DNA from 4 places in the Pseudoduganella aquatica genome. Region 4 is predicted to be linked to each of the others. Evidence: riboswitches for the same ligand, from Rfam matches in the RefSeq annotation. Region 4 holds a riboswitch; each other region holds the start of a gene.
What was found. A riboswitch is a leader RNA that binds a small molecule or an ion and turns the genes downstream of it on or off. The one in region 4 is predicted to bind cobalamin.
Positions count from the first base shown of each region.

Region 1 (3,773 bases), 2.6 Mb from region 4:
GGTGGCGCTGCGGTTGTAGGCCGGGCCTATGCCTTGCAGGCGCGTGTACGCGTTCTGGCCGGCGGGGTCGGCCGGGTTCTCGCGCACCGCGCCGCCCAGTTCAAAGTGGAAGCCGTCAAAGCCGGGCGACACGCCGATGGCGCGCAGCCAGCGCGGCGCCGGATGCAGCAGCTGCCCGCGTTCGCGCGCCATGCGCATATTCCAGTATTCGTTCAGGCCTTCGTCCAGCATCGGTTCCTCGAATTCATTGGAGGCGAGGATGCCGTAGAAGTAGCCGTGTCCGAATTCGTGGATGTTGACCAGGTCCAGCTCGAATTCCTGGCGCGATTTCGGATCCACCGTGGCGTAGCTGTCGGCGGTGTAGAAGGTCGGATACTCCATGCCCGCCGCCTCGCTTGCGTTATGCGGAGGCAGCACCACGGTCAGCGTCTTGTAGGGATAGGGGCCCAGCGTTTTGGAGTAGTAGGTGAGCGCGTCCTGCGCGGCTTTCAGCGATGGCGCGGCGCTGGCCGCGAACTCCGGCATGTAGAGCACCTTGATGCTGACCGGCGGACTGCCCGCGCCGCTCCAGCTGCCCATCAGCGGCGCTGCGTAGCGCTTGTCCGCTGTCCAGGCGAAATCGTGCACGTCGCCCTGGACGTAGTGGTGCGTGAGCATGCCGTTCTTTTCCACCGGCGCGCCTTGCAGCTCGCCGGTGGCGCCCACCGTGTAGTCCTTGGGCACGGTGAGTTTGACGTCGTAGCTGCCGAAGTCCGCGTAGAACTCTGACTCGGCGTGGTATTCGTGCACATTCCAGCGCGGCCTGGTGGCGCCGCGTTCTCCCGCCAGTTCCAGCACGCCTATCTTGGGGAACCATTGCGCCACCAGGTGGAAGCTGCCGAAGTACCCGCTGCGCGCGAGCAGCCGTGGCAGCTGGCTGTGGAAGTCGATATCGAGCGTGGTGGAGGCGCCGGCCTGCACCGGCTGCGGCAGGTCCAGCCGCACCACGGTGCGGTCGCTGGCCGGGCCGCCGTCCGGCTGCACGAAGGACTGTTCCACCTTGGCGCCGCCTTGCGTCACGCTGCGCAGGTTGATGTGGCCCCATTCGCCTTCTCTGGGATCGCGGCTGAACATGCCGCCGCCGCTGGCGCGGTGCTCGGTGAAGAAGGTGGTGCCCGCATGCTCGAAGGCGTTCAGGTAGAGGTGCAGGTAGACCGTACGCACCGGATGCGCGCTGCGGTTGCGCCAGGTGAGCTGCTGCTTGCCGTCCACGGTGTGCTTGTCCGGGTCCAGCGTGGCGGCTATCTTGTAGTCCACCACGCGGTCGGACAGGGTGGGTTCGCTGCCGGTGCGCGGGCCGCCCCAGGCGTCCGGCGCGCTGGGCGCGGCCACGGCGCCTGCCTGCGCGGGGGCGAAGGGGATGCCGGTGTCCGTGTACGGCTCGGGGATGGCGATGACCTGGACTTGCGCCAGCGCCAGCACGGCCAGCGTGGCGGCGGCGAGGGCGGCAAGGACGATGGCTGGCTTGCGGTAGGAGTGTGCGTTCATGGCGCCACTATAACGAAGCACGTAATTATTTGCCAACAAAATCATCCATACGGGGCCGGGAGTATAATGGCGGCGTTTTGGTGCCCGCGTCCATGCCCTTGGACGCAGTTAAACGGGAAACACAAGGCAGCCGGCGCTTTTTGGCAGCGCGGCGGCCAAGGTGTGCTGCCCCCGCAACGGTACGCAAGCGCCGCGCTTCTGCAATGCATGCGCGGCAGGCTGGATCGACAACCACTGCGCAGGCCAGTCCCGCGCCGGAAGGTGATCCCGTCCCGTCTTGCCAGCCCGGATACCGGCCAAACAGGTGAAAGCGCCGAAAGCCTTTCGTTGAATCCGGCCTGCGGGGACGCAGGCGGATGCTCACTACGCATAAAAGTACAACATGACCTTCTCGAATTCTAGCCGCGCGCCGGCTTCGTCGCCGCTGGCGCTTGCCGTGGCGCTGTGCTTCTCCGCCGCTATCGTTTCTTCCTCCGCCATGGCGCAAACCCAGATCGCGGGCGATGCCCTGGCCGCCGTTGTGGTGACCGGCGCGCGCTTCGACAGCGATCCGTCGCTGCTGCCCATCGGCGCCACCGTCATCAGCGCGGCCGAGATCCGCCGCGCCGGCGTGAGCGACGTGAACCAGGCCATCCGCAAGATCGGCGGCGTGCTGGGCCACCAGAGCCTGGACGGCAGCCCGGACTTCGCGCTGGACCTGCGCGGCTTCGGCACCAACAGCAGCCAGAACATGGTGGTGCTGCTGGACGGCGTGCGGCTGTCCGAGAACGAACTGAGCTCGGCCATCCTGTCGACCATCCCGGTTGATTCGGTTGAACGCATCGAGATCACGCGCGGCGGCAGCAGCGTGCTGTTCGGCGACGGCGCCACCGGCGGCGTGATCCAGATCATCACCAAGCGCCCCGGTGCGCGCAATGCCGGCACGCACGGCAGCGTGTACGCCGAAGTGGGCCAGTTCGGCCTGCGCGAAGGCCGCGCGGCGCTGACCCACAGCACCGGCGACTGGGCCTTCGACCTGTCCGGCGGCGCGCTGGACACCGACAACTACCGCGACAACAACGCCTTCAAATCGCGCAGCGTGAACGCCGGCTCGCAAGTGGGCTTTACCGACGGCCGCGCCGGCGTGCGCCTGTCGAGCACCCGCCAGGACTCGCGCTTCGCCGGATCGCTGAGCCAGGCCCAGTTCGACGCCAACCCGCGCCAGGCCGCCACGCCGAAGGACTTCGGCGCCCTCGATAGCGACCGCTTCACCGCCTTCGTCGAAGCCAAGCGCGCGGGCTACGACCTGGCCGCCGAGCTGTCGCACCGCCGCAAGGAGCTGGAAGCGACCTACTTCCACGGCACCACGTCCTCCGTGCTGGACTACGAAAGCAAGCAGACCCAGTTCTCGCCGCGCGTGCGCAAGCTGGGCCAGTTCGGCGGCGTGCTGAACGAAGCGGTGGCGGGCGTGGACTTCATCGACTGGACCCGCGAGCAGAAGGGCTCCAGCCCGAGCAAGGCCACGCAGAAATCCAAGGCGCTGTACCTGCGCGACGAAGTCAAGTGGGACGCTTTCCGCCTGGCCGCAGGCGTGCGCCGCGAGCTGTTCGAGAAGACCAACGCCGATCCGTCGCCTTGGTCGGTTGCCAACTACGACGTGACCCAGGGCGTGAACGCCTGGGACGTGCAGGGCAGCTACGCGCTGTCGTCGAAAGCCACGCTGCACGCGAAGGCCGGCCACAGCTACCGCGTGGCCAATGCCGATGAAAACGGCTACACCCTGGTGCCCAACACCGTGCTGCAGCCGCAGACCTCGCATGACCTGGAACTGGGCACCAGCTACACCGACGGCGGCGCCAAGCTGTCGGCGCGCGTGTTCCGCCACGAGCTGCGCAACGAGATCTACTACGATCCGACCGCCGGCGCGTTCGGCTTTGGCGCCAACACCAACCTGGCGCCGACCAAGCGCCAGGGCTTCGAGCTGGACGCGAGCGCCGAGCTGGCGCGCGACTGGACGCTGAGCGGCCACTACCAGCGCGTGAAAGCCACCTTCACCGAAGGCGCCATCGCCGGACGTGAAATGGTGCTGGTGCCGAAGAACGTGCTGAGCGCGCGCCTGACCTGGACCCCGGCCGACGGCCAGACCGCCGACATCGGCGCGCAGTGGGTGGACAGCCAGCGCTTCGGTTCCGATTTCACCAACAGCTGCGCCGCGCGCATTGCGTCCTACACCACGCTGGACGCACGCTATGCGCGCAAGTTTGGCG
Region 1 is NZ_CP086370.1:2,128,789-2,132,561, forward strand. It holds gene KT882_RS09370 (M1 family metallopeptidase) at 1-1,527, opposite strand, end outside; cobalamin riboswitch at 1,589-1,842, shown strand; gene KT882_RS09375 (TonB-dependent receptor) at 1,910-3,773, shown strand, end outside.
Region 1: another riboswitch for cobalamin. It lies ahead of KT882_RS09375 (TonB-dependent receptor); the one in region 4 lies ahead of KT882_RS21130 (CoA-acylating methylmalonate-semialdehyde dehydrogenase).

Region 2 (3,773 bases), 2.6 Mb from region 4:
TAATAGATCAGCGCCACGCGCTTGTCGCGGTTGGCCTTCACGCGCAGCGCCAGCCAGCGGCTCACGCGCGCGCCCAGGCGCCCGGCTTCGTCGGCCAGCACCACCGGCGGACGGTTTTCTATGCCGGTCTGCTTGTCGCGCTGCGGCTGGCCCAGGGCCGCCACCACGATGGGCTGGCCTATGCCCTGCAGCTCCGGCAGCGCCACGCGGTACTGCACCGAGTCCGGCGGCAGGCCGTCCGGCGACAAGCGCCATTGCACGGCGCTACGGTCGGACAGGCGGATGGCCTTGAAGACCGGCACATTGAGCCGCTTGAACGCTTCGGTGACCGCTTCTCGCCCTTCGGCCGCGCCCACCACAAAGTCCTGCAACACCACCAGCGCCGCCGGCTGGGCCGGTGCGACCAGCTCGGGCAGGCGCTCCAGCGCCTCGCGCGAGGCGCCGCCCCAGCGCGTGAGCACCTGCACGCAGGGCTGGCCGCGCTGTTCAATCTGCCGGCACACGGCGGCGGGAACCACGCTATCCATATTGGACAGGTCCAGCACCACCACGGTGGGCTGCGCCTTCAGGCCGAGCTGCGCAGCCTTGCCCCAGGCCTGCGCATCGGTCAGCTCGCGCTGGCCCACGCGCACGCGCAGCGTTGGTTCAGGCTGCGGGTCCGCAAGCTTCATGGCCGGATTGAGAAGATGCGCGAACAGCGCCGCCGTGTTGTCCACGCCGCCCGCCTGCCAAACCTGGCGCGCCGCCAGCCAGCGGCTCGCGGCGGGGTCGGCCTGCGCGGCTTTCAGGGCGGCGGGCGGCGGCGCTTCGGAGGACAGTTCGCGCAGCGTGTCCGGCGAAAAGGCCTGCAGGCTGGCACGCCCGTCGCGGCTCATCAGGCTCAGGCTCGCTTCGCCATTGAAGGCCAGCACGGCGGTCTGCGCGCGGAGGTTGCGCGGCAAGGCGTCCTTCAGGCGGCGCGCGGGGTCGCCGAACAAGGACACGGCCAGCACGCTGTCGGCCTGCTTGATCCAGAGGCCGGCGTCTCGTTCGCTGGCGGCCATCCACTGGGCCGGCGTGCGCAGCACGATGCGGTCGCCGGGATGGCTGGCCAGATGGCGGTGCGCGGCCTCGATGGCGGCCGGCGCGGCGCGCTCGGTGACGATGGCGAACAGATTGGCCGCAGGCGCGTGCGCACAAGCGCAGGCGCACAGCAGCGCTGCGGCTAGCCGCAGGAGTATGGAAGTGCCCAATTTGAACTTTAGCAGTGACTGCGCGCCAGGCGCGCAGGAAAACAGGAAAAACCACACCCCGGGTTTTGCACAATCTTCGTGACTGGCCGGTCTTCTGGCTGGCCTTCATCCTTCCCTGACCCTGCCTTCCCGTGCAATGCACAGTGGCGTTCGGTCAAAGTCGTCAGGCTTACAGCAGCGGGGGCTGCGCCGGACTGGCCCGCAATGAAAATCGCGCGCGTCACCGGCTTCCCGTTTCACCCTCCAGCCGACAAGCGGGAGGGCACCATTCACGTAATGCCGCGATTCTACCGTACCCGGCGTCTACATTGAACAAATTTGAGCAAGGTCATGAAACCCCTTCGTCGCGCTGGACGCGCGCGACCATGCGCATTATGGTTTTTGCACCGCATGGAAAAGGTAGGCCATGAAACCGTCCACTTGCAGCGCCATCGCCCCGCCCGGGGCGGAGATTGAACCGGCCGCAAACTGGCCCACCCTGCTGGCGGTGGCCGTGTTTTGGCCGTCCTGCTACAGGGCCACTGGCTGGCCCTGGGCCTGCTGCGCAGCTATCCTTCCGCCACGCTGCTGGCGCTCTTGGCCGTGCTGGCCTTCTGCATTGCGGCGTCCGGCATGACCTACGAAGCGGCGCCCCGGCCGCTGCGCACGCTCATGCGCGGCCTGGGCATTGCCTGCGGCCTTTACAGCATCCTGCTCTACCCTTCGGTCCCGGCGATTGCGCATGACTTCAATGGCTGGAGCCAGTTCATGCTGTCCGCCGCATGGCTAAGCGCGGGACTGGCGGCGCTGCTGGCCATGCAACGCCCGGCCTGGCTGCTGTACTGCGGCTTCTACGTCTACTGGATCAAGCATGCGGCGGGCTATATCACCGGCTTTCCCTACGAGACGCTGCTCGACGTCTATCCGCTGATACAGCTGCCGGCCTACCTGGCCGTATCGCTGCTTGCGCTGGAGCTGGTCAAGCGCGCATGGCCTGCGTGCCGCAAGCACCTGGCTGGCGCGGCGCCCTACTGGACCGTGCTGTTCATCGCCATCGCCATGCAGGCCGCGAACTATTTCTATTCCTCGCTGGCCAAGGGCAACCTGGATGGCGGTGTGCTGGACTGGGTGCTGAACAACGAAAACCGCAACATCTATCACATCGCGCTGCATAACAAGCAGCTGCTATGGGGCGACTGGACGGCGCTTACCGGTGCGGTGTCCAGCCTGCTGCAGCTGGTGGGGCGGCCGTTCGCGGTGGGCGTTTTCCTGATCCAGCTGTCGGCCATACTGGTGTTCTCCAACCGGCGCCTGCTGCTGCTGCAGTTCGCCTTGTTCGACCTGATGCATCTCGGGATTTTTGTCCTGGTCGGCGCGAATTTCTGGACCTGGTTCATGGTGAACCTGTCCATCATCGCTGCGGCGTCGCAGCTGCCGCGCAGCGCGTTCAACTGGCGCACGGGCGCCGCGGGCGCGCTCGCCATTGCGCTGTCGCCGCTGTTCGCGCATGTCGCCAGGCTGGGCTGGTATGACAGCCTGGCCGTCAACGAAGTGTATTTTGAAGTGATGCAGAAGGACGGCGGCACAGCGCGGGTGCCGTCGACCGCGTTCGGCTTTTATTCCTATCCGATAGCGCACATGAGCTTTGGCCTGCCGCCGGGGAACTACCTGCCCACGGCCACCAACGGCGGCACCTTGTCCTCCGCCGTGTTGCGCCAGTCCTACCGCTGCGATTTCAGCAGTTCGGCGCCCGCTGCAGGCGCGGCCTGGAACGGCGCGGCGCTGTCGGCCTTTATCCGGGGCTTTCACCGCCAGGTGCTCGGCAAGACGGGGCCGGACGGGCGCTGGTCGAACCAGCTCTACCCCCATCATTTCTGGAGCGCGCCGTCGGTGGAGCATGCATTTGCGGGCGTCGACATGCGCAGCGTGGACGCGTATCGGCTGGTGGTAGAGTCGGTATGTCTCGACCCGGACAGCGGCGCCCTGAAGCGAAAGGTCTATCACAATGAATATCGTATCGGCCTTGCAGGCTGAGTATCCCGGCGGCCTGGTGATTGTGTACGACGGCGAGTGCCCGTTCTGTGCCAGCTATGTGCAGGTGCTCAAGCTGCGCGAGTCCGCCGGTCCGGTGCACCTGGTCGATGCGCGCGCCCGGCCTGTACTCGCCGGCATGCTGCGGGAAAGCGGCTATGACCTGAACCAGGGCATGGCCGCGCTGTACGGAGGACGCATCTACTACGGCGCCGAGTGCGTGCATATGCTTGCGCTGCTGAGCACCGAGTCCGGCGCGTTCAACCGCATCAACAGCGCCGTGTTCCGCTCGCGCGCCCTGTCCCGCGTGCTGTACCCGGTGCTGCGCTGCGGACGCAACTTCACGCTCAGGCTGATGGGACGCAAGAAGCTGCCGGAATAGACCTCTTTGCTACAGGCCCGCTTCGAGTATGCGGCGGCTCGTCTCCAGCGTCACGTCCTGGCGTTCGCCCAGGGCCGTCATGCCATGCGCTTCCAGCTGGCTTATCACCGTTTCGATATGGTGGGCGCCGATATCGTGATCGCGCAGCC
Region 2 is NZ_CP086370.1:508,578-512,350, reverse strand. It holds gene KT882_RS02295 (cobaltochelatase subunit CobN) at 1-1,232, opposite strand, end outside; cobalamin riboswitch at 1,300-1,517, opposite strand; gene KT882_RS02290 (hypothetical protein) at 1,731-3,245, shown strand; gene KT882_RS02285 (DCC1-like thiol-disulfide oxidoreductase family protein) at 3,217-3,624, shown strand; gene KT882_RS02280 (iron-containing alcohol dehydrogenase) at 3,634-3,773, opposite strand, start outside.
Region 2: another riboswitch for cobalamin. It lies ahead of KT882_RS02295 (cobaltochelatase subunit CobN); the one in region 4 lies ahead of KT882_RS21130 (CoA-acylating methylmalonate-semialdehyde dehydrogenase).

Region 3 (3,773 bases), 2.1 Mb from region 4:
CGCGGGCACGGGCTTGTCCGCCGGCGGCGTACTGCACAAGCAGCGCGTTATCGAAGCGGCGGCCGAAAAACATGCCGGCACCACCGCGCCGCTGGAAGCGCTGGCGGCGTTTGGGGGATTCGAGATCGCCATGATGGCGGGCGCCATGCTGAAGGCGGCCGAGCTGCGCAAGGTACTGCTGATCGACGGCTTTATCGTCACCAGCGCGCTGCTGGTTGCGGCGCGCCTGCAGCCTGCGATTCTCGACTACTGCGTGTTCGCGCACTGCTCCGACGAAAGCGGCCATAAGCTGATGCTGGAGAACCTGGGCGCGCGTCCGCTGCTGAACCTGGGCCTGCGCCTGGGCGAAGGCACCGGCAGCGCGCTGGCCCTGCCGCTGCTGCATGCGGCGGTGAATTTCGTGAACCAGATGGCGACCTTTGAGTCGGCTCAGGTCAGCGAGAAGTCAGAGTAAATCCGCGCCGCCATGCATCAGCTCCGCCTGTTCTTTATCGCGCTGCAGTTCTTCACGCGCCTGCCCATTCCGCGCTGGGTGGGCTTTGAGCCATCCTGGCTGCACCATGCGTCGCGCTACTTCCCGCTCGTGGGGCTGGTGGTGGCGGCCATCGCTGCGGCGGTGTATGCGGCGGCGGCTTGGGTCTTTCCCGCTCCGGTGGCGGTGCTGCTGGCGACGGCGGCCGGCATCTACGCCACCGGCGCCTTCCATGAAGACGGCTTTGCCGATATGTGCGACGGCTTTGGCGGCGGCATGACGCCCGAGCGCGTGCTTGAGATCATGAAGGACTCGCGCATAGGCGCTTATGGCGCCATCGGCACCATCTGCCTGCTGGCGGTGAAGTGCACGGCGCTGGCCATGCTGCCGCCCGCCGTGGCGGTGGCCGCGCTGTTCCTTGCGCATCCGCTTTCCCGGCTAGCCGCCACCTCGCTGATCTGGCGCATGGAATACGCGCGCGCCGAGGGCAAGGCCAAGCCCATGGCGCAGGAAATGAGCGGTGCGGAATTCAGCATTGCGTGCGCCTGCGCCGCGCTGCCTGCGGCGCTCATCGGCTGGATGGGATGGCTGCCCTGGCTTTCCATAGGCGCGGCAACGCTGGCGGCGCTGGCCGCCGCCGTCTGGCTGGGCCGCAAATTCAAGCGCCGCATCGGCGGCTATACGGGCGACTGCCTGGGCGCGGTGCAGCAACTTGCCGAAGTGCTGATCTATCTCTGCGTGCTGGCCGGGCTGGGCCACGGCGGATGGCAAGCTTGATGCGCCTGATCCTGGTACGCCATCCGCAACCGCTGGTGGCGCCGGGCGTTTGCTACGGCAGCAGCGACCTGCCAGCAGCGCCGGACGATATCGTGCGCGTGCACACCGCGCTGCTGGCCAGCGCCAGCATTCCTCCCGGGACGCCTGTCTACGCCAGTCCTTTGCAGCGCTGCGCTGTGCTGGCAGGCCGCCTTGGCGCCCATACGCTGGACGCGCGCCTGGCCGAAATGGATTTCGGCGCCTGGGAGCTGCGCAGCTGGGACGATATTCCGCGCGCCGAGGTGGATGCCTGGGCGGCGGACCTCGCGAACTACCGTCCCGGTGGCGGGGAAAACGTGCTGCAAGTGGCGGCGCGCGTGGCGGCGTTCAGGGCGGAGCTGCTGGACCAGCGCCAGCACGAGGACCAGCATCCGCAATCCGCCATCATCTGCCATGCCGGCACCATCCGCGTGCTGATGGCGCTTGAAGCGGGCCTGAAAGCCGGCCTCCCTCTCGACGAAATCGCGCTGCGGGCCGCCGCCGCGCCGCACAAAATCGCTTACGGCGAAACTGTCATTTTGGAAGCTGTCGCCTGAAGCCGATATAATGGCGGCGTTTTGGTGCCCGCGCGCATGTCCATGCGCGCAGTTAAACGGGAAACACGACGCCGCTCCCCACAAGGAAAACGGCCAACGTGTGCTGCCCCCGCAACGGTAAACAAGTGTCGCCCACAGCGACAAGCTGCCTCCTTAAGACCACTGTGCTTTGCATGGGAAGGTGAGACAGTTCAACTTGCGAGCCCGGATACCGGCCAAAGCAGGTGGATGCGCTGCGCGCATCTGTTCAATCCAGCCCACGGGGAAGTAGGCTGGTTGCATACTATACAAAGAAATAATATGAGCTCTCCTGTAATCCGGCATGCGGCCGCCACGTCGCTTGCGCTGGCTATTCCTATGGCCGCCTCGATGACTGTTGCCGCGCCTGCCCACGCCCAGACCATCACCCCAGACAGCGTGATCGTCACCGCCACCCGCTCGCCGCAGCTGCAGCGCGACGTGCTGAGCGACATCGTCACCCTGGGCGCGGAAGAAATCGCGCGCTCCGGCGCCGGCTCCATCACCGACCTGCTGCAGCGCCAGCGCGGCATCGAGATCTCCCGCAACGGCGGCCCCGGCACCAATTCCAGCGTGTTCCTGCGCGGCGCCAACGCCAACCAGACCGTGGTGCTGGTGGACGGCGTGCGCATCGGCTCCCTGTCGTCCGGCACGGCCAGCTGGTCCGGCATTCCGCTGCAGGCGATCGACCGCGTTGAAATCGTCTACGGCCCCATGAGCTCCCTGTATGGCGCCGACGCCATAGGCGGCGTCATACAGATCTTCACGAAAAAGGGCGCAGGCCCGCAGACCGTGTCGGCCTCGCTCGGCGCCGGCAGCGACAAGACGCGCAAATTTGACGCCAGCATCTTCGGCGCCACCGCAGGCGACAACAGCTTCAGCTACGCGCTCAGCGCCGGCAAGGAAAAATCGGACGGCTTCTCCGCCACCAAGCCTGGCAGCACCAGCTACAACGCCGACGACGATGGCTACGACCGCGTAAGCACCTCCGGCCAGTTCGGCTTCCAGGTCGCCAAGGGCCATGACCTGGGCCTGGTTTTCCTGAACAGCCGCACCGACGGCCAGTTCGACAGCGGCGCCAGCCGCTACGACACGCGCAGCCAGACCAAGCTGTCCAACATCGGCGTGTTCAGCAAGAACCAGCTGGCAGCCAACTGGCACAGCACCGTGCAAGTGGCCAAGGCAGAAGACACCTCGGTCTCCGACACCGGCGTGGCCAGCGCCTACAGCCGCATCGAAAGCAAGCAGACCGACGCCACCTGGCAGAATGACATCCGCATCGGCGAAGACACCCTGCAAGTGCTGTTCGGCCACCGCGAAGAAGAGGTGGTGTCCGGTACCACGCCTGCGCTGGGCAAGGTCCGCAAGACCGATTCCTACGCCGGCGCCTACAGCCTGAAGCGCGGCGCGCACCTGGCCACGTTCGGCCTGCGCGCGGACGACAGCTCGCAGTACGGCACCAAGACCACCGGCTCGGCCGGCTACGGCTATCGCTTCAGCAACGCGCTGCGCGCCAGCGCCAGCTACGCCACCAGCTTCCGCGCGCCGACCTTCAATGAGCTTTACTACCCGGGCTTCGGCTACGAGAACAACAAGCCGGAACAAGGCCGCAACGCCGAAGCGGGCCTGCATTACGACGACGGCGTGACCGAGTTCGGCGCCAGCATCTACCGCAACAAGCTGACCGACATGCTGGTGACCACCACGCCATGCCCGGACCCGGCACGCAAGGGCAGCTGCGCCTACAACGTCAACCACGCCATGCTGGAAGGCGTGTCGCTGAGCGCAAGCCGCCGCCTGGGCGCGTTCACCGTGGCAGGCAACGCCGACTGGCAGGACCCGAAAGACGAGACCACCGGCAAATCGCTGGCGCGCCGCGCGAAAAAACACGGCAACGCCAGCGTAGAATACGCCAGCGGTGCAGTGGCCGC
Region 3 is NZ_CP086370.1:6,812,768-6,816,540, forward strand. It holds gene cobT (nicotinate-nucleotide--dimethylbenzimidazole phosphoribosyltransferase) at 1-454, shown strand, start outside; gene KT882_RS30430 (adenosylcobinamide-GDP ribazoletransferase) at 467-1,249, shown strand; gene KT882_RS30435 (histidine phosphatase family protein) at 1,249-1,824, shown strand; cobalamin riboswitch at 1,830-2,058, shown strand; gene KT882_RS30440 (TonB-dependent receptor plug domain-containing protein) at 2,125-3,773, shown strand, end outside.
Region 3: another riboswitch for cobalamin. It lies ahead of KT882_RS30440 (TonB-dependent receptor plug domain-containing protein); the one in region 4 lies ahead of KT882_RS21130 (CoA-acylating methylmalonate-semialdehyde dehydrogenase).

Region 4 (3,773 bases):
GGAGGCCAGCTTGCGGCCGGAGGCCAGGTCCCCTATCCATTCCTCCCGCACTTCGGGCTGCGCCCACTGCGCGATCATGGCGCTGGCCATGTTGTGGATTGTGAGATAGGCCGTGGTGGAAGGGCAGGCGCGCGCCAGCTCCTCGAACACCACGGTGGCGTCCAGGCGCGACAGGCCCAGGCCGCCCATGGCCTGCGGCACGTACAGGCCGCAGAAACCCAGCTCGCCCGCATGCGCAATGGTCTGGCGCGGGAAGATGCCCTCGGCGTCCCAGCGCGCCGCCTGCCCGGCCATTTCGCGCGCGGCGAACTGGCGCGCGGCGTCCTGGTAGGCACGCTGGTCCTCGTTCAGTTCGAAGTCCATGACGGCCTCCTTACTTGAGCGAGATGGTCGTGTTGACGCCCGCTGTCACGGCCGCGTCGTCGAACCAGCGCGCGGTGATGGTCTTGGTCTGGGTGTAGAAGGCCACCACCTGCTTGCCGTAGGGACCAAGGTCGCCCAGCTTGGAGCCGCGCGAGCCGGTGAAGGAGAACAGCGGCACCGGTACCGGGATGGGCACGTTGATGCCGACCTGGCCGGCGTCCACGTCCTCCTCGAAAGTGCGGGCCGCCGCGCCGGACTGCGTGAACAGCGCCGTGCCGTTGCCGTTCGGGTTGGCGTTGATGATGGCGATGGCTTCCTTCAGGCTGGCGGCGTGCATCACGCACAGCACGGGGCCGAAGATTTCCTCCTTGTAGACTGCCATCTCGCGCGTGACGCCGGAGAACACGGTGGGGCCGACGAAGTTGCCGTTCTCGTAGCCGGGCACCACGGGGCCGCGCCCGTCCAGCTCCAGCTTGGCGCCTTCCTCTATGCCCTGGCCTATGAGCTGCTGCACGCGGGCCTTGGCCTTGCGCGAGATCAGCGGGCCGATGTCGGCGCCCGGTTCCGCGCCGGCGCTGATCTTGAGCGTCTGCGCTTTCTTCACCAGCTCCGGCAGCCATTGCTGCGCCTCCCCGACCAGGATCACCACCGACAGCGCCATGCAGCGCTGGCCCGCCGCGCCGAAGGCGGCGCCGGCCAGGTTGTTCAGGGTCTGCTCGCGGTGCGCGTCCGGCAGCACGATGGCGTGGTTCTTCGCGCCCATCATGCACTGCGCACGCTTGCCCGCCAGCGAGGCGCGCTGGTACACGTGCGTGCCCACCGTGGTGGAGCCGACGAAGGAGACGGCCTTGATGTCCGGATGGTCGCAAATGGCGTTGACCACGTCCGCGCCGCCGTGCACCACGTTGAGCACGCCAGGCGGAATGCCGGCTTGCAGCGCCAGTTCGGCCAAGCGCATGGTCACCATCGGGTCCTGCTCGGACGGCTTGAGGATGAAGGTGTTGCCGCAGGCGATAGCCATCGGGAACATCCACAGCGGGATCATGGCGGGGAAGTTGAACGGCGTGATGCCGGCGCACACGCCCAGCGGCTGGTGCACGGTGTAGGTGTCCACGCCGCCGGCCACGTTGCTGGCCAGTTCGCCCATCTGCAGCTGGCCGATATTGGCCGCATGCTCCACCACTTCCAGGCCGCGGAAGATGTCGCCCTCGGCGTCGGCCAGGGTCTTGCCTTGCTCGGCGGTGAGCAGGGCGGCCAGTTCCGCCATGTGTTCGCGTATCAGCGCCTGGTATTTGAGGAAGATGCGGGCGCGCGCGCCGATGGGCGTTTTGCGCCAGGTCTGGAAAGCGGCTTTCGCGGCGGCGGCGGCTTGCGCCATTTCGTCCGGCGTGGCGTGCGGCACGCGCGCGATCACTTCCTGGGTGGCGGGGTTGACGACGTCGCTCCAGTGCTCGGTGCGCGACTCGACGAGGGCGCCGTTGATGAGGAGTTTGACGGTAGGGATAGCAGTAGCCATGGTGTGTCTTCCTTGATGGGCGGCGCGTGCGTCATTGCGCGTGTTGCGCCGCCAGTCTGCAAAAGTAAGCCGGACGGCGTCTTGCGCCGCGCGGCACCCGCCACGCGCCTTCCGCACGTGGCCAGACCCGGCGCCGCCATGGAGCGGGCGGCGCTGAAGATCAACAGGCCGGTATCCGGGCTTGCAAGTCTTGCTGCTTCGCCTTCCCAGTCTCGTGGACCAGTGGCATGGATGAAGCAGCCGCACTTGCCTACCGTTGCGGAGGCAGCAGGGGCTTGGGGGCGCACCGCATCGAGCGCGCCGACCACTTTCCCGTTTAACGCCGGACAAGAATTTGCCCGGCGCACCTGTTAAATAAAGATTAGCATAACAATTGACGTTTACGTTAACGTAATTTCATTTATCGCTTGCCGGGGACTTCAAGCTGCGCACGATGGCGTCGCGCAGGGTGAACAGATGGCGGTTGCCGTCAAACTCCGCTTTGGGTGAATTGCCGGTATGGACGATGATCACCCTGGCCAGCGGATCGATGAAGATGTTTTGCCCGTTCGTCCCCCAGAAAAACGATCTGCCCCCGGCCGCCTGCGGAATCCAGGTATGCAGGCCGTAGTAGGGCGGCCTGGGCGGCTGCGGCTTGTCCGGGCGGAGCGCGGTCATGGCTGCGATCCAGTCCGCAGGCACCACCTGCTTATCGCCGATCCTGCCCTGATTCATCACCAGGTAGCCCAGCCGGGCGTAGTCGCGCAAGGTGGCGGCGAACTGGCCTTGCACGCCTTCTTCGCCGTTCTGGTTCTTGATCCAGTGCGCGCTGCTTTCCGCGCCCATGGGGATCCAGAGCTTCTGCTCCAGGTAGCTGGTGAGATCCATGCCGACGCGCTGGCGCAGCATGGCTCCCAGCATGGCCGTCTGCGCGCCGTTGTACTGGAACTGCGTGCCGGGCGCCGACGAGCGTTCGCGCTTGCCACGCAGGTAGTCGCGCACGTTCTGCCGTGGCGACACCATGGGATTGGTGGCGCGGTTATCCGCTTCGGCGCCGGGTTCGAATGAATTGACCAGGGCGGCGCCCGAGGTCATCCGCAGCAGGTCTTCCACGGTGGCCGGGGCGAAGGCGCTGTCCTTGAAGTCGGGCAGTACCGCGTCCACGCGTTCGCTGAGCGAGAGCTTGCCTTCCGAGACCGCGATGCCGACCAGCAGGGCCAGCACCGTTTTGGACATGGATGCGGACAGCAGTTTGTCGGCGGCGCCGCCGCCTTGCAGGTAGCGTTCAAAGACGATGTCGCGGTCCTTCAGTATCAGCAAGCCGGTGGTGCAGAATTTGCCGAGATAGTCGTCCAGCGTCGCAGCGGCGCTTTCTCCGGGCAGCTTGTAGCTGACGCTTTTCAACGGTGCGCCCAGCCTCAGCGCCAACGGCGCGGGCGACGCGCTTGCCGTGTTGTTCGGATAGCTGCGCTGCGGGTTGCGGAACACGTCCAGGCATCCGCTCTGGGCGTGGGCCGGCGCCTGCATGGCGACGAAGGCAAGGACGGCAAGCAGCGGGGCAATGCGGGCTTCGGTGCGGGGCGATGGCGTCATGGCTGGTCTCACGGGAGTAGCGGGACATGATATCCCAATGTGCGCCTCACTCCCGCTGCGATTGCGCTCGGATGGCGAGCAGGTAGAAGGCCAGCGAGGCCAGGGCTGCGGCCAGCAGCACCAGCAGCAGGATGGCGGGGGCGGCGTACCGCACCAGCCCGGCCACGGCCAGCGGCCCGGCGGCGCGCGCGATCAGCGCGGGGCCGGCCAGCGCGCCGGAGATGGCGCCGTAGTGGCGGCGCCCGAACATGGTCTGCGGGATGGTGCCGCGCACGATGGTGAGGATGCCGTTGCTCATCCCGTACATCATGCAGAACAGCGC
Region 4 is NZ_CP086370.1:4,735,198-4,738,970, reverse strand. It holds gene KT882_RS21135 (acyl-CoA dehydrogenase family protein) at 1-363, opposite strand, end outside; gene KT882_RS21130 (CoA-acylating methylmalonate-semialdehyde dehydrogenase) at 374-1,879, opposite strand; cobalamin riboswitch at 2,029-2,245, opposite strand; gene KT882_RS21125 (serine hydrolase domain-containing protein) at 2,276-3,451, opposite strand; gene KT882_RS21120 (MFS transporter) at 3,498-3,773, opposite strand, start outside.